Regions from separate parts of the Fulvimarina uroteuthidis genome, predicted to be linked through region 1. Evidence: predicted binding sites of a transcription regulator. Region 1 holds the regulator's gene; each other region holds the start of a gene.
What was found. The regulator LexA, encoded in region 1, represses DNA repair genes until DNA is damaged. The targets are predictions, from matches to a motif close to TGTTCNNNNTGTGTTCNG.

Region 1 (7,163 bases):
CGGCAGGTCATCAGGCAGGCAGCGGACCAACGGGTCATCCGCCGCCCTTGAAGCAAACGGCCCCCGTCGGTGTTACAGCACCGGACGAGGGCCTGACCCAGAACCTAAGTGAGAGGTCCCAGGCTATGACGAGCCATATCCGCTTCGTCCCTTCGTTGAAAGTTTTAACGAACACGCACATCGGTCTCTTCCGAATCGCGCGCGCTTGCGCCGTTTCGTTCGCCTGATCGATCCGATCGGCCCGAACGGCTGTTCGACGGAGACCGCCTTTTCCGGCGTGCTTCGTCTAGTTCGCCTTTCCACATTTCACTGAGACGACCAGCACCGTTCGCTGACGGTAGGGCTCGCGACCTGCGAGATCTCACCGCACGATCGGGCGTGACGTACATACTGTCCTATCCGCTTTCGGAACGGTCCGCCGTTCGAATGTTGGTCTGGGCGGGATGCATGGCGTCGGTCGTCCCTCATCGAAGGGATATCCCCCATGAACCCATCCACGCTCCGCGCCTCGCGGCGTCGGCCGCCGCAAACATCTTCCGCACGGTGTACGGAGAACGTCCGCGCTCTCGACGTCCCTGCCGACACCAGCGAAGTCGAACCCTGTCTCGATCAGTCCGTGCGTTGGGACGCCCCCCGATCGCAAGGATACCGTCGCATCTGAGGATATCGCATCCGGTTCACACCGTTCGAACAGGGCGTCGGCACCTGCGGACCTGCCGCGCTCCTATCCCTGCCGCCTCGATCCCGACGCCATCGCAGCCGACCTTGAGCCGTTCGTCGAGAAGGCAGTCGCTCAGGTCGCTGCCGCCGTACCGAGCCCGGACGCGATCCTCGGTCGCTACATCGCGGTCGCGGCCCTCATCCGCTCGGTCTCGTTCCATGAGGGCAAGCTGCTTGAGGACGCGATGATCGCGATCGGAGCGGCGAACCCCGATCTCGTCGTCCTCGGCAGCAGCGTCCGGCTTCCGGTAACGGCGGCCGCCCTTGAAGCGGTTGCGCATAACAGATCGGGGGCGCTCGTCGGATTGTCCTTCGATGCCGACGCGAAGGCGAAGTCGACCTATACGCCGGACCTCGTCACCGTGAACCGGCGCTATCGTTCCGCCCTCGTCATCGACGTGAAGCGCTCGCTCGCCTCCTATCTCGACACTCACCGTCTGAGCGAAATTAGAACCCGCATGCTGGCGGCCTCCCTGACGGTACGCCCAACCGACCTCGAGATCGGCCTCCATCTCGCGGACATCGTCCGTTGTCCCTGCGCGCCGCGCGGCGAATGCGATGTCCTCGAGATAGGTGTTCATGCGCTCGATCTCGGCGCGGAAGATCTGTTCGAGCTGATCCTTCGTCGTCATGGCGGCAGTCGGTCTCACGGTCAGGTCGGCAAGGAGCGTGTTCAGACGCTGCGCCATGTAGATCGCCTTGCGATGATCGGACAACCGCAGGGAGAAGGACAAGCGCGCCTGCCGAGGCATGCGCCTGAAGCGCACGGGCACGCGAGCACGCCAACAAAACGTGTGCCCACGCCGTTCGAGAGTGGGAATGTCATGCCGCCGAGCCACCGACCGGGTTCCTTCGTCCGAGAGCCCGGACGGACGACAATGGCCATCACCTCTGGACTACAGGTTTGGCCCAAGTGCGAGAACGATAAGCTGACGGATTCTCAATCAAGAGAGAAAAAGATTACAATGATTTGGAGAGTGCTGGCTGGGGAACCTGGATTCGAACCAGGACTAACGGAGTCAGAGTCCGTGGGTCTACCGTTAACCTATTCCCCAATGGCCCGTTGTCGGGCAGGGTCGATATATCGGTTCGGCGCAGGATTGGAAACCCTTTGTCGGGAAAAAAATCGACATGCCGGTTCCGGCGGCCGATGCGCCGGGTGTCGCGGCGCGCTTTCGCGCTGGCCTTTGCGAGGCGGTCGCCTATCCTTCGGGTCATGGACGACCACGCGGACACAGGCCTGCTCGAAGGCGCGGAGGATGGGCTTTGCCGCTGCCGGTGGGCGGGGCAGGATCCGCTCTACCGGCAATATCACGACAAGGAGTGGGGGCGCCCCGTGGGATGCGACCGGCGGCTTTTCGAGAAGCTTTGCCTCGAAGGCTTTCAGGCCGGCCTGTCCTGGATCACGATCCTGAGGAAGCGCGACGCGTTTCGCGAGGTCTTTCACGGGTTCGAGATCGAACGGGTCGCGGCGATGGGCGAAAGCGATGTGGACCGGCTTGTCGCCGATGCCCGGATCATCCGCCATCGCGGCAAGATCGAAGCCGTGATCGGCAATGCCAAGGCGACGGCGGCGGTGATCGAGGCGGAGGGCTCGCTGGCCTCGTTCCTGTGGGCGCACGAGCCTGCGGCCACCGAACGGCCAGACCAGGTGACGCCCGAATGGATACGCGCCAACCCCGTCACGCCCGCCTCCCGGCGGCTGTCGGCGGCGCTTCGCAAGGCCGGCTTCCGCTTCGTCGGACCCACGACATGCTATGCCTTCATGCAGTCCATGGGCTTCGTCAACGATCATTATCCCCGATGCCATGTGCGCGAGGCCTGCGAACGGGACCGTGCGGCGTTCGTGCGTCCCTAGAACAGCGGCCCGAAAATCGGGATCGATTGTCGGAAAGCCCGATGTTCGAACGCCAACGGATAGCGGGCGCATCCCGCGTCCGACCAAACGCCGATGCTCGAAGGTTCGCTCGCAGTGCCTTCGTCGCCGCTTCCGGATCGGCGCAAATCGTGTCGCAAAAGGACCGGAACGACCGGCTCCATCCGCCGGCCTCGAAGACCGGATCGCGGGGACGGACGGCGGCGGTCCGGCGCCCCCGACCCCATGCCATACGGACGGGGCAGCGGTACGGGCGCGTGCGAGCCCTTTTAAAAAGGCACCGGCGGGGTCATGGTCGACCTCCCCGGCGCTTGCAGCCGGCGAGGCCCTGTCGTTCGAGCCCGCGTCAGCTCGCTTCGTCTGCCGGCGTCAGCTTGATCAACCGGCCGCCATTGCCGTCCTCGAGCACCCAGATCGCGCCGTCCGGGCCCTGTTCGACCTCGCGAACGCGCTTGTCCCACGAGAAGCGCTCCGCTTCGCTGGCGGACTCGCCCTCGATGTCGACATGGACCAGCGCACGGCCCGAGAGCGCGCCGAGAAACGCGTCGCCCTGCCAGTCGGCGAAGGTCTCGCCGTCATAGATGATCAACCCGGCCGGCGAAATCGATGGCACCCAGGAGACCTTGGGAGCGGCGAAGCCGTCTTCCGACGGGTCGTGATCGGGGATCGAAACGCCGGAATAGTTGACGCCGTTCGAGGCTTCCGGCCAGCCATAGTTTGATCCGGGCGTGACGAGGTTCAACTCGTCGCCGCCGCGCGGCCCCATCTCGGTTTCCCACAATCGGTTCTCGCCGTCGAAGGCGATGCCCAGCAGATTGCGGTTGCCGACCGTCCAGAACTGCTTGGCAAGGTCGCCCTGGTCCTGAAACGGGTTGTCTGCGGGGACCGAGCCGTCGAGGTTGAGACGGACGATCTTGCCGAGGTTCTTGTCCATGTCCTGGGCGGGCGTCTGCTTCTGGCGATCGCCCGAGGTGATGAACATGAAGCCTTCCTGATCGGACCCTTCCGGCCCGAACGCGATGCGGTGCGAATAGTGCCCGTTGCCGGGAACGTGTGGCTCCTGCTCCCAGATCTTGGTGACGTCCGTCAGCTTCGGCGTGCCTCCGGAGGTGTCGAGCACGGCCCGTGCGACAGCGGCACCGAACGTCGCCCCGTCGTCGAGGCTTTCGGCATAAGAGAGGTAGATGGCGTTCGACTGCTCGAAGTCGGGGCTGACCACCACGTCTCCGAAGCCGCCCTGCCCCCCATAGGCGACGTCGAACATGCCCTCGACGGCGGTCTTGGTGCCGTCCGGCGAGACGTGCTGCAGCGTGCCGGCCTTTTCCGTCACCAGCATCGATCCGTCCGGCAGGAACGTCATGGCCCAGGGTTCTTCGAAGTCGGCCAGCGGGGTCGCGGTCAGTGCGGTGCCCTCGCTGCCGTCGATCGAAAAGCTTTCCTGCGCAAGCGCCGGAGAGGCCAGGAGCACGCCGGAGGCGAGAAGGGAACCGAGGGCGGAAAGGCGGCGCGTGCGCGAGCGGGTCGAGGCGGTCTGGATCATGCTTCGTCTCCTGTCGGATTGAGGTCGCGTTTCCTTCCAGATAGGGACGCTGGACACGAATATCCGCCTTTACGAAGATTTTGCCGCAGGTCCGCAACCCGGGCGAGGTGCCCCGGGGCGTTGCCGACTCGAAGGGGACAGGGATGTTTCCCGATTCGTTCGCTCCTTCCACTTGCAGAACACAATAAGAACAGATACCGTTGTTCAGGTTTTGTTTTGGAGGCTCCGATCCGTATGCTGACGCGCAAGCAGCACGAACTTCTGTCCTTTATCGATCGGCGTTTGACCGAGACCGGGGTGCCGCCCTCGTTCGACGAGATGAAGGACGCGTTGGACCTCAAGTCGAAATCGGGCATTCATCGCCTGATCACGGCGCTGGAGGAGCGCGGGTTCATCCGCCGCCTCCCCAACCGCGCACGCGCGCTCGAAGTGTTGAAGCTGCCCGAGGCGATGCGCCGGACCGAGGCCCAGACCCCGCCGCCGCGCGGGTTCAAGCCGAGCGTGATCGAAGGCTCCAAGGGGGCTCGCACCCGGCCGGACGAGGCGGGAGGCGGCCGTGCGCCCGGCGCCAATATCTCGATCCCGGTGATGGGCCGGATCGCCGCCGGCGTGCCGATTTCCGCAATCCAGCACAACACCCATTCGATTTCCGTTCCGCCCGACATGTTGCGGGGCGGCGAGCATTACGCGCTAGAGGTCAAGGGCGACTCGATGATCGAGGCCGGCATCCTCGACGGCGACACGGTCGTCATCCGGCGCGGCGATACGGCGAACCAGGGCGAGATCGTCGTCGCGCTGGTGGACGAGGAAGAGGCGACCCTCAAGCGGTTTCGCAAGAAGGGCGATACGATCGCGCTCGAAGCGGCCAATCCCGCCTACGAGACGCGGATCTTCGGGTCGGACCGGGTTCAGGTCCAGGGCAAGCTGGTGGGCCTCATCCGCCGTTACTGAGGGATCGACCGCCCGCCCGTTTCGGCCGCGGCCGGGCCGGTGGAGGACGTTGACCTGTCGCGATCCGGCGTGCCGGACGGCGCCAAGGGCGGGTTCGCGTCCAACGCGTCCGATCGCTGCGCAACGGAAGATGTCGTTGCCGCCGCCGGCAGCGTCGGGACGGGGCCTTTGCCGCCGGACGACGCGTCGCGGATCGGCGGCGCCGCATGCGCGCCCGCGTCCGGCGCGTCCGGCCTAGGCGCAAGGGGCGGGTCCCTCGGCGCCGGATTCTTCCAATATTCCGGCCAGGCAGCAAGGCGGTGCCGGTTCCACGGCGCCGGGTCTTCCGGGATCGAACGCTCGATCAGGATGTCGCCGGAGGCGCGGTCGCGGCGGATGGCGAGCGAACCGGTGCGTCTCAGGGTCCTGAAGGTCACGAGATGGGCGCCCGACCGGCAGCGCGTCTGGCGTGCGGCCCGCGCGACGATGGCGATGTCCGCCGCGTCGCACGCTTGGCCGAGAAGCCGGTAGTCGGTGGTATAGGCGATCTCGATGCCGCTGCCGGTCGAAAAGCGACAGAGCTGCGACGCGCAGTCGTCCAGGCCTTGCAGGCTGCCCCGTTCCACACCGCCGGCAAGAAAGGCGCGGTCCCATTGATCCGCGACGAAGCCGTTGGGCCGCTTTGCGGAATAAAGAATGTCCCCGTCTTCGAGGACCGCGAACGTCTTGCCGTCCTCGAAGATCAGGACATCGGGCCGTTCCAACGGTATTGCGGCGAACGCAAAGCCCAGCCCGGCGATCGGAACCGCTCCCCATCGCAGCCGTCCGACCGGGACGCAGAAGACGAGAAGCGCGAGCGTCATGGCGATGAGCGCCAGCGGCGAGACGATGCCGGTCGGCTGGTCCGGCAGCCATTGGCTGAGGCGGACCGCGACCCCTATCAGAACGTCGAGCCCGAACCCCATGACGGCAAGCGCCGGGGAATCGAGGCCGAAGGGCATCAACACCACGCCGATCAGCGCCATCGGCATGATGAGAAGCGCGAACAGAGGCATGACGGCGACGTTCGCGACGAGGCCGAACGGGGCGAAACGCTGAAAATGGTAGATCGAATAAGGGGCCGTCGCGAGCCCGGCGATCAGTGCGGTGGCCGCCGTTCCGGCAATGTAGATCAGAACCGACCGGGCGATGCCGCCCGAGGGCGGCTCGGTGCGCCCGCGGGTGCGCCACCGCATGTGCTTGTGGCGCGTGTAGGCGCCGAAAACGCCGACGAGCCCGATGGTCGCGGCGAAGCTCATCTGGAAGCTGGCGGTCAGCACGGCGTGCGGACTGAGCGCGAGGATGACGATGGCGGCGATCGAGACGTTGCGCATCGTGATGGCCGGACGGTCGGCGAGAACCGCGAGCAGCATGACGAGAAGCATGAGATAGGCCCGCTCGGTCGCAACGCTCGATCCCGACACGACGAAATAGAAGGATGCGACGAGGATCGCGCCGACGGCCGCCCATTTCTTGATCGGCCAGACGAGGGCGAGGGGACCGAACAGGGCCAGCCCCCGGCGGATCGACATCATGGCAAAGCCGGCGACGAGCGCGACGTGGAGCCCGGAAATCGCCAGAATGTGGGCAAGCCCCGTGGCGCGCAGGGCTTCCGTCGTGGCTTCGTCGATTCCCTCACGCTGCCCGGTGACGAGGGCGGCGGCGACGGCGCCCGGCTGGCCTGGAATCATCGTGCGAATGCGGTCGGTCATCGCGCCGCGCAACCCGGCGATGCCCGTCCGGGCCCGGTCGATAAGGCCTTGCCGCGCTTCGGCCATATCCTGACCGGTGTTTGGCCGCGGCGAGCCGAGTGCGAAACCGTAGGCGCCGAGACCGTCGAAATAGGGGGCGAACGCGAAATCGTACGCGCCGGGAAAGGCCGGCCCGGCAGGGGGACGCAACCGGACGAGCCCCTCGTAGCGATCGCCGGGCGCCATGATCGCGTGCCCGGCGCGAACCACGATGCGGGCGCGCTGCGGCGGCCGCGAAAGCGCGGGGCGCAAGGTCTTCTCGATGTCGACGAGATAGCGCGAGCGGCCCTTTTCGTCGATCTCGTGA
Region 2 (7,163 bases), 430 kb from region 1:
GCGATGGCCCCTCGCCGCCGTCCGCAGCGCCCAGGACCGGCTGCCAGCCCGCCGCGCGCTCCGGCTGCCAGCTGTCGCGAAGGCAGGGGGCCAGCACGCTCCGGGCGCCGAGCCGGGCGCCGATCCGGTCGACGAGATGGGCGAAGGCCGCGCCGGTCTCGGCCTTGCCGGACAGATCGGTCTGGAGATCGTCCCAGCGCTCGGTCTCGTAGACGCACAGCTTGACGAGATCGTAGCCGAAGCCGGCATCGAGCTCGTCGCCGAGGCTCTTCAGCCGCTCCTTGAACAGGCGCGCGACGGTGTCCGGCTCGCGAACCGGGCGGGCGGCGGCGACCAGAGCGCGGTTGACGACGCCGTCGACGCGAAAGAGCGAGAGTTCCATCGTCCGCGCCCCGATCCCGCGCGCCTGAAGGTCGCCCTTCATGCGGGCGGCGAGGGCGAGGAGGACCCGGGCGACATCGTCCTCCAGGGTGATCGGTTCGAACAGGCGGCGCTCGGTGATCAGTTGCGGCACCGGACGGCGCGGCGAGATGGGTCTTTCGGCAAGGCCCGTCGCCTCGTCGAGGACGCGCAGGAGGCCTTTGCCGAAGCGCCGGGCAAGGCCGGCTCTCGGTTGATCGAGAAGCGAAGCGATGGTCTTCAGGCCGAGCCGGTGCAGGAGGCTCGCCATTTCGGGTTCGAGCCGCAGGACGCTCACGGGAAGCTGCGAGACCGCGGCGCGCTCCTCGCCCGCCCGTACCACCACCGGCTGCGAGGGAACGCCGATGAGGGCGATGGCCGTGCCCGCCGAGCCGGCGATCGCGGCGCGGGCGAGAAAGCCCTGGTGGAAAAGCCGCATCAGGAGATCGTCCATCAGGGCGCGCTCGCCGCCGAAAAGATGGGCGCAGCCGGAAATGTCGAGGATCAGACCGAAGGGCGGATCGAGGGCGACGAGGGGCGTGTAGCGATCGCACCAGTCGGCGATGGCCGCAAGAAGCCGGCGATCTTCCGACGGTTCGGCAAGAAGGGTCTCGAGGCCGGGAAACCGCGCCCGCGCCTCCGACAGCCCGGCGCCCGTCGCAAGACCCTGCGCCTCCGCGCGCTCGCAGACAGCGGTGATCCGGTTGGCGTTCGCCGCGCTCTGGTAGAGCGCGAGCGGAAGCATCCGCGCCTCAGCCGGCGCGTCGGAACGCCAGGTGCGCCCCAGCCGGTCGCGGATGATCCGGTCTGTCGGAAGCTTCGGCATGGCGAGCGCCAGGAAGCGATCCTGCGTGCGGCCATGCTGCGAGGCGGAACGAGCGGTCATGGGAACTCCAGACGAGATCGATCCGGCCGGTGCGGGCGGATCGATTCTTTTCGATGGAAAGAGGGAAGACGGGTGCGCCGACGAGCCGGCGCTGATCGGCAAGATCGGCGACGGGACGCGCCTGGGCCGGCCCGATCCGCAGCCTCAAGGGGGCGGCGGTCGACTGCGCCTCGGCGCTCTGGCGCACGAGAAGAAGCGGTACGCCGGCCTTGTGGGCGCGCACATGCAGGCGGCGGGTGCCTTCGAGGCCGAGCTGGCGCGGATTGCCCCGCGCCTCCAGAACGACGAGGGCCAGCGCCTTGCAGGCGGCCGCTTCCTCCGCCGCCCAGATCGCATCGTCCAGCCTGCGGGCGCAGACGAGGGTCATCGCGCCGGAGGGCACCGAGAATGCGGCAAAGCCGAGAGGATAGGGCAGGCCCGCCTCGTGGATCGCCGGTCGTTCGCTGATCCACAGGACGGGACGGTCCCGGGACGCGCCGAACCGTGCGGCGAGCGCCATGGCAAAGCCTGCCAGACTGCCGCCGTCGCGGGCCTCGTCGCCGTGAAGTTCGGCAAGGCCGCCCGCCGGAAAGCCGCCGCCGAGCGCCGCATCGACGGCGGCGTCGCCAAGGGAGATCGCTTCGTGCGGGGTGCACCGACGATCCTGGCGGACACGGCCCATACCGGAAACAGGCCCGGAGCTAGGAAAATCGTCTTCCCCCGTGCCGGGTTCTTCGGGGCCGTGCCCCGGTGATGCAGCCGACTGCCCGGCGCCCTTCGGTTTCGCGCCGGCATCGCCGGTTCCATCGCGAAACCAGGTCGCCGGCTTTTCCTCGATGCGCGCGATCTGCGATCGCAGACTTTCGAGCAGGGTTGATTTCGTGTCGATATGACACGAATATAACGATTTTCCCGAGTCTTGACGTGTGATGCGCGCCGGCCCCGAAGGCAGGGACGAAATGTTGGCAGACATGACATCCTCCTTCCGCCACCCGAAGCAGGGTGGCCGGTGCAGCGACTCGAGCTCTCTATCGTTCCCGATATGTTCCTATGGATTCCAGAGGCAACCGCAAGAGTCAAGAATGCCTATCATGTGCATAAATTCCTCTCATGCGCTTCCGGTCGCGCAGGCCGGGAACGGGACGGACGATTGCGATCTCGATGAAGCTCTTCGGCGTTCGGATCCGCGATCGCGCCGCGCGAGCCCTTGTCGGCCCGAATTGCGCGGCACGGAGCGGACTGCGGGAGATCCGCCGCGGGCGTGTCGTCCCGGCCCGTTCCCTGCCCGTCCCCGATGGCGGAGAGGGATCTTGGCGTTTCGTTTCCGCCTGTAAATTCTGGCGCTTGCGGGGTCGATAGCCTGTCGAAGGGCGTGGTCGCCGCTAGGTCTTGCGGTATCACCCCATGGGAACGAAGCAGCCGGGACAATTGCCATGAGCCAGTCGAACGCCGCCGGGGGCAACCAGCTCGCCGATGCCGTGAGCCCCTATCTCCTGCAGCACAAGGACAATCCGGTTCACTGGCGCGAATGGGGGGAGGCCGCCTTTGCCGAGGCGCGGGACCGCGACCGGCCGATCCTTCTGTCGATCGGCTACGCCGCCTGCCACTGGTGCCACGTGATGGCCCATGAGAGCTTCGAGGACGCGGCGGTGGCCGAGATCATGAATGCGCTGTTCGTCAATGTGAAGGTCGACCGCGAGGAGCGGCCGGACGTCGACCAGTTCTACATGACCGCCCTGCATGCCTTCGGCGAGCAGGGCGGCTGGCCGATGACCATGGTGCTGACGCCCGAGGGCAAGCCGTTCTTCGGGGGGACCTATTTCCCGAAGGAGCCGCGCTACGGCCGTCCCGGCTTCGTCCAGATCATGCAGGCGCTCGACAGGGCGTGGACGGAGCGGCGCGCGGAAATCGACAAGAGCGCTGAGGACATCGGCGTGCGCCTGAGGACCCATCTTCAAACCCATGCCGCACCCGGCGAACTCGACCATCTGGCCCTTGAACCGGTGGCCGCCCGCATCGGCACGATGATGGACAAGGTGCGCGGCGGCATGGGCACGGCCCCGAAATTTCCCAACGCGCCCTACATGGAAGTGCTGGCGCGCTCCGGCTTTCACCATGGCAACGAGGAGCACAAGGCCGCCTTCCTCAAGACGACGCGGGCGCTGTGCCTCGGCGGCATCTACGACCATATCGGCGGGGGGCTTGCGCGCTATTCGACGGACGAGCGCTGGCTGGTGCCGCATTTCGAAAAGATGCTCTACGACAATGCCCAGTTCCTGCGGCATCTGACCTGGTGCTGGCGGGCGACCGGCGAGGATCTGTTCCGTCGCCGGATCGCCGAGACCGTCGGCTTTCTCGACCGGGAGATGCGGACGGCGGGCGGCGGTCTTGCCGCCTCCCTCGACGCCGACAGTGCGGACGCTGCCGGCCACATGGAGGAAGGCGCCTTCTACGTGTGGCAACGCGCGGAGATCGACGCGGCCCTGGGCCCGCGGGCGGCCGCGTTCGCCAAGGCCTACGACGTTTCGGAAGGCGGAAACTGGGAGGGCCATTCGATCCCGCACCGGCTTCATGGCGGTGCCGAGGGCTCGGACGCCGATTTCGACGAGGACAAGGCCGCCCTTCTGACGCTGCGCGAACGCCGCGCACGGCCGGGACGCGACGACAAGATCCTCGCCGACTGGAACGGCCTTGCGATCCGCGCGCTCGCCGAGATCCATCAGGCGACCGGCGAGGAGACCGCCTTGCGGCTCGGCCGGGAGGCGTTCGCGTTCGTGATGGGCGAGATGGTCGTCGACGGGCGGCTTCGCCATGCCGCGCGGGACGGGCGGACGGCGGGCCTCGCGCTTTCGTCGGACTATGGCGCCATGATCTCGGCGGCCATGGCGCTGTTTGCGACGACGCTCGATCCGGCCCTGCTCAGCCATGCCGAATGGCTGGCGGATGAACTCGAACGTTGGCATGCGGACGGCGAGGGGGGGCATTTTCTCAATGCGAGCGATGCGAGCGACGTGCCGGCCCGGCTGCGCGGCGACCAGGACGATGCCATGCCGTCCGGCACCTCGCTTGTCCTGGAGGGGCTTCTGCTCCTGGCCCAGGTGACGGGACGGATCGATCTGTCCGAGCGCGCCGAGCGGGCGGTGCTCCTGGCGGCGGGCCGGGCGGGCGCGGCCCCATCGGGCGTTCCGGGCATCGTCTCGGCGGCGGAGCGGCTGACGCGCGGCTCGGAGCTTGCGCTTTTCGGGTGGCGCTCGAACCCGGGATGGAACGGGATGGTCGACATCGTCGCAAGGACCGTCGATCTCGATCGGCTGGATTTCGTGACGCACGATCCGGCGATGCTGCCGCAGAGCAACCCGATGTCCGAATCGCATCCCAGCCGCACGCCGGCCGCGTTCCATTGCACGGGCCGGGTTTGCCGGGCCCCGGTGTTCACCCCCGAGGCGCTGCAGGGGCTGCTGCTGCCTGTGTGAGGGCGCCTGAGACCTTGGTCGGCCCGGCTATTTGACGGGGCCGAGCTGCGCCTTGGTGGCGCTGCGCAACTGGAGCGGAACGACCTCGAAGACGTCGTTCGGCGTGCCGGCGGCCGCCCAGACGCTGGCGAAGCGGAACAGGTCCTCGTCCATATAGGTGGCGATCTCCCGGGTCGCGCCGAAGGGCGAGACGCCGCCGATGGCGAACCCGGTGGCCTCGCGCACGAAATCGGCATCGGGCCGGGTGAGCGTTTCGCCGAGAAGCGCGCCGACCGTGGCTTCGTCGACCCGGTTGTCGCCGGAGACGAGCAGCAGATAGGGCTTGCCGCTGTCCCTGCCCTTGAAGACCAGGGACTTCACGATTTCCCCGACCGAGACGGAGAGCGCCTTCGCGGCGTCTTCGGCCGAGCGCGCGGTCGCTTCGGTGTGGATGATTTTGGCCTTGATGCCCTTCGACTGGGCATCGGCCACAACGCGCATGACGGCTGGATGGGGGGCGTCGGTCATGGGGCTCCTCTGTGGCGGTTGGCGCGGGTCGCATGTCCAGATGGACCCGGACGCCGGGCCGGTCAACGGCCGGTGATCTTCACGTCCACGAAACGACCGGCAGCGGACACGAAAAGGCCCGCCGGCTTTGCGAAAGCGGGCGGGCCTTTCCGGTCCCGTTGCGCAACGATGCGCAAGGAGCCGCGTCGATCAGGTGTTCATCTGGTCGAAGAAATCGGCGTTGGTCTTGGTCTGCTTGAGCTTGTCGTTGAGGAATTCGATCGCGTCGGTCGTGCCCATCTGCGACAGGATGCGGCGAAGCACGAAGATCTTCTGGAGATCGGACTTCTGGATGAGAAGGTCTTCCTTGCGCGTGCCGGACTTCAGGATGTCCATGGCCGGATAGGTGCGCTTGTCGGCGACCTTGCGGTCGAGCACGATCTCCGAATTGCCGGTGCCCTTGAACTCCTCGAAGATGACTTCGTCCATGCGCGAGCCGGTGTCGATGAGAGCCGTCGCGATGATGGTGAGGGACCCGCCTTCCTCGATATTGCGGGCCGCACCGAAGAAGCGCTTCGGGCGCTGGAGCGCGTTGGCGTCGACGCCGCCGGTCAGCACCTTGCCCGAGGAGGGAACGGTGGTGTTGTAGGCCCGGCCGAGGCGGGTGATGGAATCGAGGAGGATGACCACGTCCCGGCCATGCTCGACGAGGCGCTTGGCCTTCTCGATGACCATCTCGGCGACCGCGACATGGCGCTGGGCCGGTTCGTCGAAGGTGGAGGAGACGACCTCGCCCTTCACCGAGCGCTGCATGTCGGTCACCTCTTCCGGCCGCTCGTCGATGAGCAGGACGATGAGATAGCATTCGGGATGGTTGGCGGTGATCGAATGGGCGATGTTCTGCAGCAGAACGGTCTTGCCGGTGCGGGGCGGTGCGACGATGAGGCCGCGCTGGCCCTTGCCGAGGGGAGCGACGAGATCGATGACGCGGCCCGACATGTCCTTCTTCACGGCACCCTCGGGCAGCTCCATCTTGAAGCGTTCGTCGGGGTAGAGCGGCGTCAGATTGTCGAAATGGCTCTTGTGCTTGATCTTCTCGGGATCGTCGAAATTGATCGTGTTGACCTTGAGGAGGGCGAAGTAGCGCTCGCCCTCCTTGGGGGAGCGGATCGGACCTTCGACCGTATCGCCGGTCTTCAGCTGGAACTTCCGGATCTGCGAGGGCGAGACATAGATGTCGTCGGGCCCGGGAAGATAGTTGGCGTCGGGCGAGCGCAGGAAGGCGAACCCGTCCTGCAGGATCTCGACGACGCCTTCGCCGACGATCTCGGTATCCTGGGAGGCAAGCTGCTTCAGGATCGCGAACATCAACTCCTGCTTGCGCAGGACCGAGGCGTTTTCGACCTCGTTCTCCTCCGCAAAGGCGATGAGTTCAGGCGCGCTTTTGTTCTTCAGGTCTTGGAGTTTCATGGGTCTACGTCGAACTGTCTTGGGGGTGATGGGTGCGCAGTGACGGCGGGAACCGATCGAAAGCGACCAGGATCGATTGGCCGAACAGCAAATTTTGCGAGGGACGCGCGCCGGCCGGGATGCCGAGCAGCGGTCGGGTCAGATCTCGAAGGACATTCGAAAGCGGCCAAGGCGGGGAGGGGAACGCAGAACCGTACGGTCGATCCGGCGCGAAAAGAGATTTCAGTACCGATATAGCTGTCGCAGCGCAGTGAAGCAAGAGGCGGGGGACGCAGGGCCCGGCATGTCCGGGCTGCAGGGGCGGCCGCGCGATCGGTGGCTCGGCCGAAGCGGATGCCGGTGCGCGGCGCGAAGGGCGATCGGTGGGTGCCTCACCCTTGGGCGGGGCATGGCGGTCAGAGCAACCGAACGGGGTCAACCGGCTCCCGCCCAAGGTCGGCCAGACCGCCAGGGCGGCCCGTTCCAGCCTG
Region 3 (7,163 bases), on a different contig from region 1:
GAAATCGAATCGCGGGTGATGCCGGCCTCCGGGCCGGTCAGCATGCGTTCCTGGCCGAGCATCGTGTTGATGAGCGTCGACTTGCCCGCGTTCGGTCGTCCGACGATCGCCATGCGAAGCGGTTTGCTGTCGTCGTAGGGAAGCGGTCCGTCATCGTCTTCGGACACCGGAACGTCGGTGATCGCCTCGTCCTCTTCGCGCTCATATCCGCGGAGCCGGTCGAGGCCCAGGGCTTCGACGATGGCATCGCGCAGATCGCCCATACCTTCGCCGTGCTCGGCGGAGATCGCCACCGGATCGCCCAGTCCGAGCGAGTAGGCGTCGAGATAACCGCTGTCGGACCCACGGGCTTCGGACTTGTTGGCGACGAGAATGATCTTTGCCCCCGATCGCCTGGCGACCTCGGCGAAATCCTTGTCCTCGGGGGTGATGCCTGTTTTGACATCGACCATGAACAGGGACAGATCGGAAATCCGGATCGCCTCCTCGGTCTGTTCGCGCATGCGCGCGCTGAGACTCTCGCTGTGGGCGTTCTCGAGGCCGGCCGTATCGACGATCTCGAACGAAATATCGAGCAGGCGGGCTTCGCCGGGACGCCGGTCGCGGGTCACGCCCGGCTGATCGTCGACCAAGGCGAGGCGTCGTCCGACCAGCCGGTTGAACAGGGTCGACTTGCCGACATTGGGGCGGCCGATGATGGCGATGGAAACCATGAGGCTTATCCTTCGTTCGCCCGCGCAAAAGGATCGGACGAAGCGGTTCTAGTTCGCGGGTGCTGAGGTCTGGTCCGCGTCAGGCGTGGCCGGTGCCCCCGTCCGGGACGCGTCCGGCGCGGTGTCCGGCGTGTCCGCAGCGGGCGCCGGTGTCGGTTCCGTCGTCGTGCCGTCGCCGGATGGCGCTGCGACTGGGTCTGCGGCGTTCGGGGCGGCAGGCTCGGCGATCGCACCCTCCGGCAGTGCGGCATCGGCAGCCGCACCCGCATCGGAGGCTGGCGGTGCGACCGGTGCAGGCGTCGCGCTCTGGTCCGGTGTGGCCGCCGCGTCTTCGGCCGGAGCCGGTGCTGCCGGTTCTGCCGGGGCAGAGACCGCGCCGGCCCCGTCGGAGCCGGCCGTCATCAGGCCGAGGATGAGACTGGCGCGCTGGGTGATGCCGCCAGGGGCGTCGCCCGCATCGACGATCGATTGATAAAGATCGCGCGCGGTCTCGACCTCACCGGCCTTCCAGGCGGCAAGGCCGATCGCGTCCCGCGCCGCATAGCGCAAGGGATTGTCGTCGCCGGTCAGGCGCTCGGCCCGGGCGCGGACCTCGGCGAGGGTGCCGTGGTCGACCAGCAGATAGGCCGCCCGAAGGTCCGCCATCTCGCGCAGGGCCTCGGGCACGGAACCGTCGGATGCGACATCCGCATAGGCGGCGATGGCCTCGTCGAATCGCCCATCGGCCGCGTGGGCATTGGCGATCGACAGACGGGCGAGCTCGGGATAGGCGCCCCAACCGTCGGCGGCCAGGTTCTCGAACGCCGCGATCGCGCCCTCGACGTCACCCTGTGCGACGAGATCCTGCGCCGCCAGATACCGATCGCCGGAACTGTTGGCCTGCGCCACGGCGTAACGCTGGTAGCCCACATAGGAGGCCGTGCCCACGATGACCACCACGATGCCAGCGATGATCACCGTTCCAAAACGCGTCCAGATCGACTTCAGCCGATCCTGCCGCAACTCTTCGCTGACCTCGCGAAAGAAACCTTCGTCGCTCATCGCCCCACGCTTTCAAATGATTGTCGCGGACTGCACGCACGACGCCAGCCCGGCGGTTTGAGGCGACTTCTAACAAGTTTTGGCGCACAAGGAAGGGCTATCGACGTTCAACCGACCGGCGCGACGCCGAACAGCCATTCGTGAAGCCATACGACCAGGAGGATCGTGGTGCCGAGACCGGCGAGGATCGCGATCACGTCGCCCTGCCACGATGCAATGCCGGGCGCGACCGGCCGGGGCGCGCGCCTGAGCGCCGCCAGATAGTCGAGTATCGCCCAGGCGAGGAACGCGCCGAACAGGACCACGTCGGCCACCATCCCGTTCGCCAGCAGGTGGCCCATCGCCCACAAGGCTACGGCGAGGACCATGGGATGGCGAACCGCCCGCTTGATGTGACCTGCGGGCATGTAGGCTGCGAACAGGAGAACGAGCGATACGGGCACCAGGATGAGCGTCACCGCCGTGAGGCCAGCGGGAGGCGTATAGAGTACGCCGCCGGCGATCTGGGCCTCGCGATAACCCTGTCCGATCAGGATCAGCCCCAGCAGTGAGATGAGCCCGTAGGTTCCCTTGTACGCAAGTTCGCCGATCCGCCGGATGAGCGCGGCGCGCGGTGCCTCGCCGACGATGCGGATCGAATGCATTCCGATGAAGATGACGAGACCGGCGATGAGCCATGTCATGGCGATGGTTCCTTGAACGGACATTGAAAGACGTGTCGAACATTCGCGATCGAGGCACAGGACACGCGAAACGTTTTCTCCGCTCGTCGGAATGACAGTGTATCATGCACGGAAGACGGTCTGATACTGTGTCGATAGGCCCAGCTCAGCTCTCCTCGCGCCGATCAGGACCGGAGATCGCCCGACCCGCCGGAAAAGCTGGACCGCGCCGACCCCGCTGCGACCGGCTTGCGGCGTTTTGCAGCTGTTGAAAGGATGAAATTCCATGATGCCCGACATGCCGGCCCTCGGCGCAGCCGCACTCTATTGCAGCCTCAACATCGCAATTCTCGTCTGGATCACCGTGGCGATCGGCCTGATCCGCCGGCGCGAGCGGATCCTGATCGGGGCCGGCGGCAACGATCGTCTGGCAAAGGCGATGCGCGGCCATGCCAATGCGATCGAGATCATGCCGATGACGCTCGTGGCGCTCATCCTGGCGGCGCTTCTGGGCGCCCCCGTGCTGCTGGTGCATGCACTCGGCCTGACCCTGACCATCGGCCGTTTCCTGCACGGCTACCATTTCACCCGGACGAACGCGCCCATATGGCAGCGCATGGCGGGCTTCGCCTTGTCGATGCTGGCCATGATCGGCTCCGCGATCTCGGCGTTCTATCTCGGCCTTGTCGCCATGGCCTGACCGCGCGGCGATCCGTCGGAGAATCATCTGCGATCGAAAAAATTTGCCGGCAGCCAGGAATCTCCGTGCCAAGGCCGCAGCGAAATCGTTCCTGATTTGATCTCTTTCCTTAAGCTTTTCGCGCTAATCTGCAGCCATGGATTGGGACCGAATCACGCTCTGGCTTGCCGATGACCATGTCGCCCTTGCAGGCATCCCGGTATCGGGGCTCGCCGTCGTGCTGGGTGCGTCCGCCCTGTTGTTCTTCGGCCTTTGGCGCCGCTCGCGCGGCCAGACGCGGCGGCTGAGAACCCGGCTGGACGAGGCGGGCGGCGCGGGGCCGGGGGTTGAAGCCGTCCTGAAGGCGCAGGCCGAACTTGCGGGCCGGCTCCAGACGATGACGGACGTGCTCGGCAGCCGTCAGAGCGAACTGGCCTCGACCCTTTCCGGCCGGTTCGACGGCTTGTCCCACACGGTCGGCCGTTCGATCATGGCGACGACGTCGCAGACGAAGGACTCGCTGTCGGCACTCGGTGAGCGCCTCGCGGTCATCGACGAGGCCCAGAACCGGATCGGCGAACTGGCAAGCGGCATCTCGAAACTGCAGGACGTTCTGGGAGACAAGCAGTCGCGTGGTGCATTCGGCGAATTGCGCATGCAGACCATCATCGCCGACGCCCTGCCGGCCAGCGGCTATCGCATGCAGGCCGCGCTCTCGAACGGCAAGCGACCGGATTGTCTGATCCAGATGCCGAACGGCTCGCCCCCGCTGGTGATCGATTCCAAGTTTCCCCTCGATGCCTACGCCGCGATGGCATCTGCCAAGACCCCGGAACAGAAGCAGTTCGCCGCCAGCCGCATGCGGCGGGACATGGACGTGCACATTCGCGCCATCGCCTCGAAATATCTGATTGCCGGCGAGACCCTCGATACGGCGCTGATGTTCGTGCCGTCCGAAACGATCTTCGCATTCCTTGGCGAACGCTTCCCCGATATCGTCCAGAAGGCGTTCAGGGCCCGGGTGGTGATCGTCTCCCCGACCTTGCTGATGCTTTCCGTGCAGGTCATCCAGAATCTCCTCAAGGATGCGCGGGTCCGGGAGGAGGCGGGCCGGATTCAGGCCGAGACCCGCCATCTCGCCGAGGACATAGCGCGTCTCGACGAACGGGTCGGTGCCCTCAGAAATCATTTCGGGCAGTCGGCGCGCGACATCGACCAGATCCTGATCACGACGGCCAAGATTACCCGGCGCGCGGAAACGATCAGCGACCTGCCCCTGCGTGACGAGGAGACAGGTCCGACGCGATCTGCACTCCTATAGTCACGCTTATGTGAACATCACCCAAGGTGCTGACGCAACTCAACGATTTCCGGGCCTTGGATCGCTGTTCACTGATAATAATTAAGCGTATCGTTACCAAACGGTTAAAATGTCTCGGATCGAAACCCGGTCGGCCACGTTGTCTGGACAGGTTAGTTCGATCGTCAGGGGGACGAGATGAGGCGCGCGGCACGGACATTGATGACGGTGGTGAGTCTGGCCGTGATGCCGGTCTCGCTGAGCGCTGTCAATGCGCAGGCCATGGGTCTTGCCGAAGCCTACAATTCCCAGACCGAAATCGACTTCCGTCAGGGCCTGCAGATCCGTCTGGCATGGGCGGGAGACTATGTCGGCCCGTTCGACGGCATCGTCGGCCCGCGTACCCTGCGGGCCATCCGCGACTTCCAGGCACGCCACGGTATGGATCCGAACGGCGTGATCACCGACGAAATGTTGACACGTCTCGTCGGCCTCTCCGATTCCATCCAGAACGGCCTCGGTGTCGCGTTCGCGGAGGATGAGAAGAGCGGGTCGCGCATGCTGATTCCGTTCAACCGCGTTGTCGACAGCGGGCGCACGGATGTCGGGAATCTCTGGCGGTCGGAAGATGGCCGCCTCGAAGTCGAGACCGTGCGCGTCGCCGGATCGGGACAGACCCTCAAGGGCCTCTACGACGTACTGCTGACCGAGACGGACACGCGTTCGGTCACGGGCTCTGAGTTCGGTGGAGAATGGTTCAAGGTCTTCGGCAAGGATGCGGGCCGCGAATATCTGATGCGGTTCGAGGTCGGCAAGACCGACGCGACCGACCTGCGAGGATTTTCGGTTTCCTACGATCCGGCGATCGAGGACGAGGTCGAACCGTTCCTGTCCGTCGCGTCCGAGCTTTTCGAGCCCTTTGCCTCCGATCCGAGCCAGCCGCTGCTCGTCAGCCGCGACGACCGGCCGTTCACGACCATGATGCGGAACCAGCGCGCGGGGTCACACGAGCGCGACGGTCGCTTCGCACTGGCCCATGCCGATCCCTCGCAGCCCAACATGTTCGCAATGCCGCCCGAACCGTCCGACGTCGACGCGATGGAACTCGATCCGTCGGACGTGGCGTTCGACATGGCGGGCTCGGGCTTTGCCGTTTCGAAGGATGGTTGGGTCCTGACGAACGCCCATGTCGTCAACGCCTGCAATGCGGTCTTCGTCAGCGGCTATGGACGGGCGGTCGATCGTATTGTCGATGCCGACAACGATCTGGCTCTGGTGAAAGTCGAGGGACGTTTCGAGGAGCCGTTGAAGATCTCGACCGGCAAGCCGCGTCTCGGCGAGGACATTCTCGCGCTGGGGTTCCCGCTGCGTTCGATCCTGGCCGATTCGCTGAACGTCACGCGCGGCAACGTGTCGTCGCTGCTCGGCCTGATGAACGATCCCCGCTACATGCAGATTTCCGCACCGGTCCAGCCGGGCAATTCGGGTGGGCCGCTCGTCGATCTGTCGGGCCGGGTCGTCGGTGTCGTGACCGCCAAACTCAACGCGGTGGCGATCGCCGACGCGACAGGTGATATTCCCCAGTCGATCAATTTCGCGATCCAGCCGAACGCGGTTTCCACCTTCCTCGACGCGAGCGACATCGAATATGTTACCGCCGATGCAAACGGCGGGCTGCAGAGCGTCCCCGATGCGGTCGAAAGCGTAAAATCGTCGATCGTGCCCGTCCTGTGTCTCGACGAGTAGGCATCCTCTCGCCTTTCGCCGGTACCGACGGGCGGTCCGTCATCAGACTGCGAGATCGTTTCCGCCACCGATGAGAAATCTGGGATGGGCGCCGGCCAACGAGCGGGTCCTTGCGCATGCGGCCGTGTCGACCCGCCCCTAATGGGGCGTTCCGCCAGACGCCGGTGGAACGTGCGGAACAACCACCCCTCTCGCCGGTTCCTCCTATCGAGAAGATCCAAAACATCGAGGGACCCATGGCCGATCTCAGCACCGAACCGAAGATGATGCGCTCGCAGCAGGACAAGGACACGCGCGCCGACATTGCCGAGGACGAAACGCGGAACAAGACGCCGCGCAAGGATGCCGACGCAGAGAGCGGCCGCGATCGGGAGCTGTCGAAAACCGGTCGAGCGAATTACGAAACCGAGCAGATGGACGCGATCTTCGAGGAGAACAAGGCCGGCGCCACGCCCGCCGCGCCCGGGTCCGAAAACCGGACGGCCGAAGAGACTGCCCGAAAAGGCGAGGCCGGCCTCGCAAGCAAAGGCCGTTCGCGTCTGGGCGACTGACCGAGACGCGCCGCATCGGCCTGCTTCACGCCGCCTCGCCTTGCCGGGGCGGCGTTTTCGTGTCGGCCAGCGTAACGCAGGTCGTATCCCTTTACAGGATCGACTGGAGAAAGCGCGTCAGGTCGTCGGACACGTAATCGATGTGGCTGGCGTCGCGTCCCTCATGCTCCCAATATTCGCCGAACGTCGTCTCGAAATTGCGCGGGACGATCAGCACGGTCTTCATGCCGAGCGCTTTGGGAACCGTCAGGTTCTTCGACAGATCCTCGAACATCACGGCCTTCGTGGGATCGATGCCGTGTAGGCCGACGAATTTGTCGTAGGTCGCGGCCGCCGGTTTCGGCACCAGATCGGATGCGACGATGTCGAAGATATCCTCGAAATGGTCGGAAAGGCCCATCTGGCGTGCCGCCCGTTCCGCGTGGCCGCGATCCCCGTTCGTGAAGATGAATTTGCGACCGGGCAGGGCCT
Region 4 (7,163 bases), on a different contig from region 1:
ATCACGCTTCCCGTCATCCTCGCCTATCAGGCCGGCGACGAGGACGAGAAGGCCTTCTGGCGCTCGGCCATGGAGGACGGCAACAATGACGATGCGGCGCTTGCCCGCGCGCTCGAACTGATCGAGCGCCACGCGACCCTAAAGACGACGATCGAGCGCGCCCGCGCGTTCGGCGCCGAGGCCTACGAGGCGGCCGCCGGCCTGCCGCCGTCCGCCGCACGCGACGCGCTGCTCGATGTCGTGGAATTCTGCATCTCGCGCATCAAGTGAGCGGCCATGCGTCGCGGCCCCGCATGCGACGCGTGGCGCAAGCCCCTCATCCGTCCCAATAAGGTCATGGTCGGGGCGCAGAATCCCATCCGAGATACCAACTTGCAATTTCGCCCCGGTTGTCGTCCTGTTCCGCGATGGTGCGGCCGTTATGCGGCCGTCTGATGAACGATGCTCCGAAGGCCGGAAGAAAAGGGACGCACGTGTTCTTGAAACGTCTTGCATATCTGTCCGCGACTGCCGCCCTTGCCGTGACGCTCGGCACGCAGGCGGCCACGGCGCAGGCCGCGTCCGAAAGCGAAGTTCCCGGCATTCCGCCCCTGGTGGCCCAGTCGCTGCCCGGCGCCTATCTCGCGGCCAAGCAGGCCCAGCAGTCGGGCGAACTCGAAGAGGCGACGTTCTTCTTCGATCAGGCCCTGCGTCTCGATCCCCAGTCCGAGATCCTTCGCCAGGACGCCATGCTGGCTTATCTCGCGGGCAGCCGGTTCCAGGATGCGATCGATCTCGCCGTGGATCTTCGCAACAGTCCGACGAGCGGCAAGATCGCCCGCATCGCGCTTGGCATCGACGGGCTTCGCAAGGGCCTCTACGACAAGGCGATCGCCGAATTCGACATCGTCGATCCGTCCGACCTCGACGCGCTTCTCCTCGGCCAGCTCATCGCCTGGTCCGAAATCGGTGCAGGCCGCATCGACGAAGCGCTCCTGCGCATCGACGACCTTGACGAGGTTCCCTGGTTCGAGACCTTCAACCTCTACCAGAAGGGCCTGATGGCCGAAGTGGCAGGCCGGAAGGACGTGGCGCGCGGCGCCTATGCCAAGCTCGTCGACGATCCGACGCTCGCCCGTTCATCGCCCGACGCCTATCTTTCGGCGGCCGAAAGCCTCGCACGCATCGAATCACGCGACGGCCATCGCGACGCCGCCCTGAAGGCGCTCGATAAGGGTCTGGAACTTGCGCCGAGCTACGATCCGCTGCGCGGCCTCAAGGATCGCATCGAGCGCGACGAGACGATCGAGCCTTCGGTCGCCAATGTGCAGGAGGGCGCGGCCGAAGCCCTGCGCATTCTCGGCCAGACCATCAATCGCGGCGACGGCCAGGATGTCGCGCTGCTCTATTTCCAGCTTGCAAAGGCGCTTTCGCCGCGCAGCCCCGGCATCCTGACCGCGCTTGCGGGCATTGCCGAACGCACCGAACAATACGACCGGGCGATCGCCTATTATCGCGCCATTCCCGAAAGCTCCGCCTATCGCCGCACCGCCGATCTGCAGATCGGCCTCGACTACTGGTATGCGGATCGCAAGGACGAAGCCAAGGAACATCTCAAGCGCGCCACGGAAACCTATCCCGACGATATTCAGGCCTATACGGCGCTTGCCGACGTCCTGGCGGCGGACAAGGACTATGCCGAGGTGACGGTGGCCCTGAACAAGGCGATCGAACTTGCCGAGCCGATCACCGCCGAAAACTGGAACCTGTTCTACCAGCGCGGGATCTCCTACGAGCGCCAGGATCAGTGGCCGAAAGCCGAAGCGGACTTCAAGAAGGCGCTGGAACTCTCCCCCAACCAGCCGCAGGTGCTGAACTATCTCGGCTATTCGTGGGTCGACCAGAACACCAATCTGGAAGAGGGTCTCGACATGATCCGCCAGGCGGTCGAGTTGCGGCCGAATGACGGCTACATCATCGATTCCCTCGGCTGGGCCTTCTACAGGCTCGGACGCTACGCCGAAGCGGTCGACGAACTGGAACGGGCGATCCTGCTTTCGCCGACCGACCCGACGATCAACGATCATCTGGGCGATGCCTACTGGCATGTGGGACGCGAACGCGAAGCCCGCTTCCAGTGGGAGCGCGCGCTGAACGGCGATCCGAAACCCGAAGAAGACCAGATCGAGCGCATCGAGGCCAAGCTCGAAGGCGGTCTCGATGCGGTTAAGGACGAAGGCGGGTCCGCCGGGCCCGATCAGCCGAAGGAGGCGAGCGCGAACGCCTCGGACGCGAAGACCGCGAGCTCCGGGACGGATCGCCGGCCCGATCGATCGAAGCCGGAACCCGATGCGGGCGAACGGGCGAACTGAGCCTCGTCTTGCCGCAATCCCCGTTCGAGGGGCGCATCGCCGCGCCCGCCAAGGTCAATCTCGCGCTTCACGTCGTCGGTCGCCGGGATGACGGCTACCACAGCCTCGAAAGCCTCGTCGTCTTCGCCGCCGGTGTCGCCGACGCGCTTTCGATCGGCATCGCCGAGGCCGACGACCTCCTCGTCGAGGGCCGTTTCGCGCAGGGCGTGCCGACGGACGGACGCAACATCGTCCGCAAGGCGCTTCTCCTTGCCCGCGCCGAGGCGGCTTGCATCGGCATGACGATCCCGCCGCTTGCCATCCGTCTGACGAAGAACCTTCCCCATGCCGCCGGAATCGGCGGAGGGTCGGCGGACGCGGCCGCCCTATTGCGCTTTCTCTGCGCCGACCGTCCCGATCTTCGAAAGCGTCTCGCATCGGGAGCCTCGAGGCTCGGTGCCGACGTGCCCATGTGTCTTGCCGGCACGCCGACCCTTGCGCATGGCGTCGGTGACGTGCTGACTCCCGTTGCAATGAGCCATATGCCCGCCATGGTCCTGGTCAATCCGGGGCGGCCCGTCGAGACGCCGGCGATCTTCAAGGCCCTCCGCAACCGCGACAACGCCCCCCTGCCGCCCCTGCCCGCCGCCGGACTGTCCGATCCGGACGTGCTTTTCGATTGGCTCGACCGCGCGAGGAACGACCTGCAGGAGACCGCGATCTCGATCGAGCCGACGATCCGCGAGGCTTGCCGGACACTTAACGCGCACGGCGCCCGTTTGGCGCGCATGTCCGGGTCGGGCGCGACCGTGTTCGGCCTGTTCGACAGCGGGACAGCCGCCGGCCAGTGCGCCGATACGGTTCGGGCGGCTCGTCCCGACTGGTGGGTCGCCGTTTCCTGATCCCTCCTTCCGCCCGTCTTCCATGATAGAATGCGGCGCGTCCGGCTCGGAACATCGTCGCCCCGACGAGGGTTCACCAAGGGACGCTTACGTTCCAATGTCAAAGCCCAGGTGATCACGACCATGCCGGACGTCAACGAAGCCAGCGACCCCGACCGCCAGTTCATCCCGCTTTCCATCGCGGTCCTCACCGTCTCCGACACGCGCACGGCGCAGGACGACGCGTCGGGCGACCGCCTGGCGCACCGCATCGGGGAATCCGGCCACCGGCTGGCCGACCGCAGGATCGTGCGCGACGAGCGCACCGAGATCGCCGACGCCGTCCGGGGCTTCGCCGACGATGCGACCATCGACGTGGTCATTACGACGGGCGGCACCGGCTTTACCGGACGGGATGTGACGCCCGACGCGCTCGAGCCCCTGTTCGACAAACGGATGGATGGCTTTTCGAGCGTCTTCCATCGCATCTCCTTCGACAAGATCGGCGTTTCCACGATCCAGTCGCGCGCGACCGCCGGGCTCATCGGCAAGACGTTCGTCTTCGTCCTGCCCGGTTCGCCAGGCGCCTGCGCCGATGCGTGGGATCATATCCTCGCCGCCCAGCTCGACTACCGGCACAAGCCCTGCAATTTCGTGGAGATCATGCCACGCCTCGACGAACATCTGCGCCGCGGGGGCCGGTCCGTCTGACCGGGCGAACGCGCGCCGCCAGCGTGGCGCGGCGAGGCGGTCCGGTCAATCGGCCGCGCGCCGCGGGCGGATCTCGGCCCGCAACCGTTTGGCCGCCAGTCCCGCGGCGAGCTCGGCAAGCGGCGCCGCGCCGCGCTGCCTGACCAAGCCGATGGCTTGCGATGTCTTCAGCAGAAGCCCGTCCGTCAACGCCGTTCGTTTCTCGGCAAGGCGGGCCAGAAAGCCGATCCGGTCCCGGGCGGCCGAGCGGAAGCGCGCGGCCTGGGGGCCACCCCGGGGTCCGTTGCCCGCGCCGATATGCTCGATGACTTCGCTCGTCCACCCCTCGAGCAGACGGCTGCCGGTTTCCACCCACAGGACCCAGTCGGACCGGTCGTTCCCGAGCGCGGCCTCGAGCCCGGACGGCGCGAGGACGCGGCACCCGCAATGATCACAGACCGCATGGGCTTCGGCGGACATGCCCCGGTCGACCACGGTCACGTTCCTGACGACACCCTCGACCGAGCCGGAGACGAGTGCGGACAGGGTCAGGGCGAGATGGCGGTCGTCGGGACCGCTGTCGATATAGACGCTTAACATGGACCACACTGTAGCGGAGGGCCGGCACGTTCGCCATCCTCCGGTTAATGTTCTTGTATTGTTCTCGTTGATGCGTTAACACACTCTTCAAGATGTTCACGGATTGTTCGAGGACCTGCCATGCTTGATATCGCTTCCGCCGACCGCGCTGCCTTCGATGCCTCGCTGGGCGTCGATATCGCCAACCGGATCATCGACGAAGGTGGCCACCGCATCGGCGCCTCGCGTCGTCGCGGCCGGGGTGCCGGAATCAATCCGGCGGGCCGTTTCGAGCCGTTCGCACGCCACGAGTTCGACGATGGATGGGATTCGCTCGAAGACCTTCCCGCCTTCAAGACCGACGTGCAGGTGGAACGGCCGCGAACCATCATCACGAAGAACACGTCCCCGGACATCTCGTTCGACCGATCGATCAATCCCTATCGCGGTTGCGAGCATGGCTGCGTCTACTGCTTCGCCCGGCCGAGCCACGCCTATATGGGCCTGTCGGCCGGGGTGGACTTCGAGTCCAAGCTCTTCGCGAAGCCGAACGCCGCCCAGCTTCTGGAGCGCGAGCTGTCCCGTCCGGGCTACGAGGTCCGCTCCATCGCGATCGGCACGAACACCGATCCCTACCAGCCCATCGAGAAGCGCTACGGCATCATGCGCGAGATTCTCGAAGTGCTGGAAGCGGCGAACCATCCGGTCGGGATCGTCACGAAGTCGGCCCTCGTGCTGCGCGACATCGATATCCTGGCGCGCATGGCCGACAAGGGCCTTGCACGGGTCGCCCTGTCCGTCACCACGATGGACCGCAAGCTCGCCCGGACGATGGAGCCCCGCGCATCAACGCCGGACAAGCGGATCGACGCCATCAAGCAGTTGAACGACGCCGGCGTGCCGACCATGATCATGACGGCGCCGATCATTCCGGGCCTGACGGATTCGGAGATCGAACGGCTCCTCGAGGCGGCTGCGGCGGCGGGCGCGAAGGAAGCGGGCTATGTACTCCTGCGGCTGCCGCTCGAAGTTTCGCAGATCTTCAAGGACTGGCTCCTGCGCCATTATCCCGACCGTTATCGGCATGTCCTGTCCCTGCTTCGCTCGATGCGCGAGGGCAAGGACTACGATGCCGAATGGGGCAAGCGCATGCGGGGCACGGGGCCCTATGCGTACCAGATCAAGCGCCGCTTCGATCTTGCTGCAAAGCGGCTCGGTCTCAACCAGGAACGCCAGACGCTGCGCACGGATCTCTTCAGCGCCCCGCGCGGCAGCGGCGTGCAGCTCTCCCTGATCTGACGGGCAGAACAGCATCACGGCGGGTCGCACCCCGTGAAACAAGGTCGTGTGCCGCCATACTGCCCAACGCACGCGGCCTTGTGAAGGATCGGAGATCGCGTAAACCTTGCCGCATCATGGTTTGCTCATCGTCCGATTCTCCCCCCATTTCGCCATCGTCTCCGCCGACCGGCGAAGAGTGTCCGACGCCTTCCGGTGCGCGGCGTGCCACCGGCAGGCCGCTTCGCATCCGGCCCGATCATTCACGGGAAGCGGCATTGATCGACAGCGGTTCGCGGTGGATCGCGGGGGTCGACGAGGTCGGCCGCGGTCCCCTGGCCGGTCCCGTGGTCGCCGCAGCGGTCGTCTTCGAAAGCGCGCGCGACGTGCCGGAGGGCATCGACGATTCCAAGAGACTGTCCGCCGATGAGAGGACGCGCCTCTACGATGCGATCCTCGCGAACGCGCATGTCGCCATCGCCTCGACCCCGGCCGCCGTGATCGACCGGATCAACATTCGGCAGGCGACGCTGAAGGCGATGGAGGGTGCGCTTCTTCGCCTCCCCATCCGGCCGACAAACTGCCTGATCGACGGGCGCGACCTGCCGCCGGCCTTCTCAGGGATCGCGACAGGCATCATCAAGGGCGACAGGATCAGCGTCTCGATCGCGGCTGCGTCGATCGTCGCCAAGGTCACGCGGGACCGCATGATGGCGCAGGCGGACCGAACCCATCCCGGCTACGGCTTTTCGGCCCATGTCGGCTACGGCTCGCCGGCCCATCTCGCGGCGCTGGCACGGCTCGGCCCCTGCCCGCTCCATCGCATGAGCTTCAGCCCGATCCGGACGCGGCCCATTCGCTGATCGGGATCGGTGAACGCCGGCGAAAGCATTCCTTCATCCGCCCTCTCTCGCGACGCGAAGCCGGCGTTCCTCGACCCGGCGATCCGGCGCGCACGAGGCACGAGCCCCGGCGTCCGGGAACACGGTCGAATAGCAGCGGGCCCGTCGGTCGCCCGGCTGGACGTTTTCCCGAACATCAAGGCTGCTTTTCGGAAAGCCTGACGTGGAGATCGTCCCGCAACCCGCGCGAGCCGATCCGACCGCTCCTGCGCAAACACAAACGGGAGCGCCTGAGACGCTCCCGTTTTTGACTCTTCGACATGTCGGCGAGACGGCAGAACCGCCTTTCGGGCCCAACGGCCCTTTGAAGACGCCGTCGATCTAGTTCAGGCGCTCGCGAACCGCGGCGATCGAGGACGAGACCGACTGGCCGGTTCCATCGCGCTGCGCGATGACCCGTGCGGCCGCGGCGATCGCAATGTCGACGGCGGAGGCGCGGACATCCTTGCGTGCGTCGGCCTCGGCCTGAGCGATCTGGTCCTCGGCCATGGCGGTCCGACGCT

Region 2: the regulator LexA is predicted to act here: its motif matches at 2,297-2,314, upstream of U0C82_RS08050 (ImuA family protein).
Region 3: the regulator LexA is predicted to act here: its motif matches at 3,203-3,220, upstream of U0C82_RS14815 (DNA recombination protein RmuC).
Region 4: the regulator LexA is predicted to act here: its motif matches at 4,550-4,567, upstream of U0C82_RS01995 (glycosyl transferase family 2).

The regions. Positions count from the first base shown of each region.
Region 1 is NZ_JAXLPB010000002.1:265,222-272,384, forward strand. It holds gene U0C82_RS06250 (DUF6538 domain-containing protein) at 678-1,559, opposite strand; tRNA gene U0C82_RS06255 (tRNA-Gln) at 1,702-1,775, opposite strand; gene U0C82_RS06260 (DNA-3-methyladenine glycosylase I) at 1,937-2,578, shown strand; gene U0C82_RS06265 (PQQ-dependent sugar dehydrogenase) at 2,943-4,136, opposite strand; gene lexA (transcriptional repressor LexA) at 4,371-5,087, shown strand; gene U0C82_RS06275 (ComEC/Rec2 family competence protein) at 5,081-7,163, opposite strand, start outside.
Region 2 is NZ_JAXLPB010000002.1:693,292-700,454, forward strand. It holds gene U0C82_RS08045 (DinB/UmuC family translesion DNA polymerase) at 1-1,225, opposite strand, end outside; gene U0C82_RS08050 (ImuA family protein) at 1,152-2,237, opposite strand; gene U0C82_RS08055 (thioredoxin domain-containing protein) at 2,698-4,737, shown strand; gene U0C82_RS08060 (YbaK/EbsC family protein) at 4,765-5,244, opposite strand; gene rho (transcription termination factor Rho) at 5,434-6,693, opposite strand.
Region 3 is NZ_JAXLPB010000005.1:101,803-108,965, forward strand. It holds gene der (ribosome biogenesis GTPase Der) at 1-713, opposite strand, end outside; gene U0C82_RS14800 (tetratricopeptide repeat protein) at 762-1,754, opposite strand; gene U0C82_RS14805 (NnrU family protein) at 1,862-2,437, opposite strand; gene U0C82_RS14810 (MAPEG family protein) at 2,703-3,116, shown strand; gene U0C82_RS14815 (DNA recombination protein RmuC) at 3,253-4,416, shown strand; gene U0C82_RS14820 (serine protease) at 4,618-6,141, shown strand; gene U0C82_RS14825 (hypothetical protein) at 6,378-6,692, shown strand; gene U0C82_RS14830 (pyrimidine 5'-nucleotidase) at 6,784-7,163, opposite strand, start outside.
Region 4 is NZ_JAXLPB010000001.1:442,019-449,181, forward strand. It holds gene U0C82_RS01975 (polyprenyl synthetase family protein) at 1-270, shown strand, start outside; gene U0C82_RS01980 (tetratricopeptide repeat protein) at 480-2,351, shown strand; gene U0C82_RS01985 (4-(cytidine 5'-diphospho)-2-C-methyl-D-erythritol kinase) at 2,360-3,232, shown strand; gene moaB (molybdenum cofactor biosynthesis protein B) at 3,356-3,922, shown strand; gene U0C82_RS01995 (glycosyl transferase family 2) at 3,968-4,501, opposite strand; gene U0C82_RS02000 (PA0069 family radical SAM protein) at 4,622-5,779, shown strand; gene U0C82_RS02005 (ribonuclease HII) at 6,037-6,621, shown strand; gene U0C82_RS02010 (F0F1 ATP synthase subunit B family protein) at 6,982-7,163, opposite strand, start outside.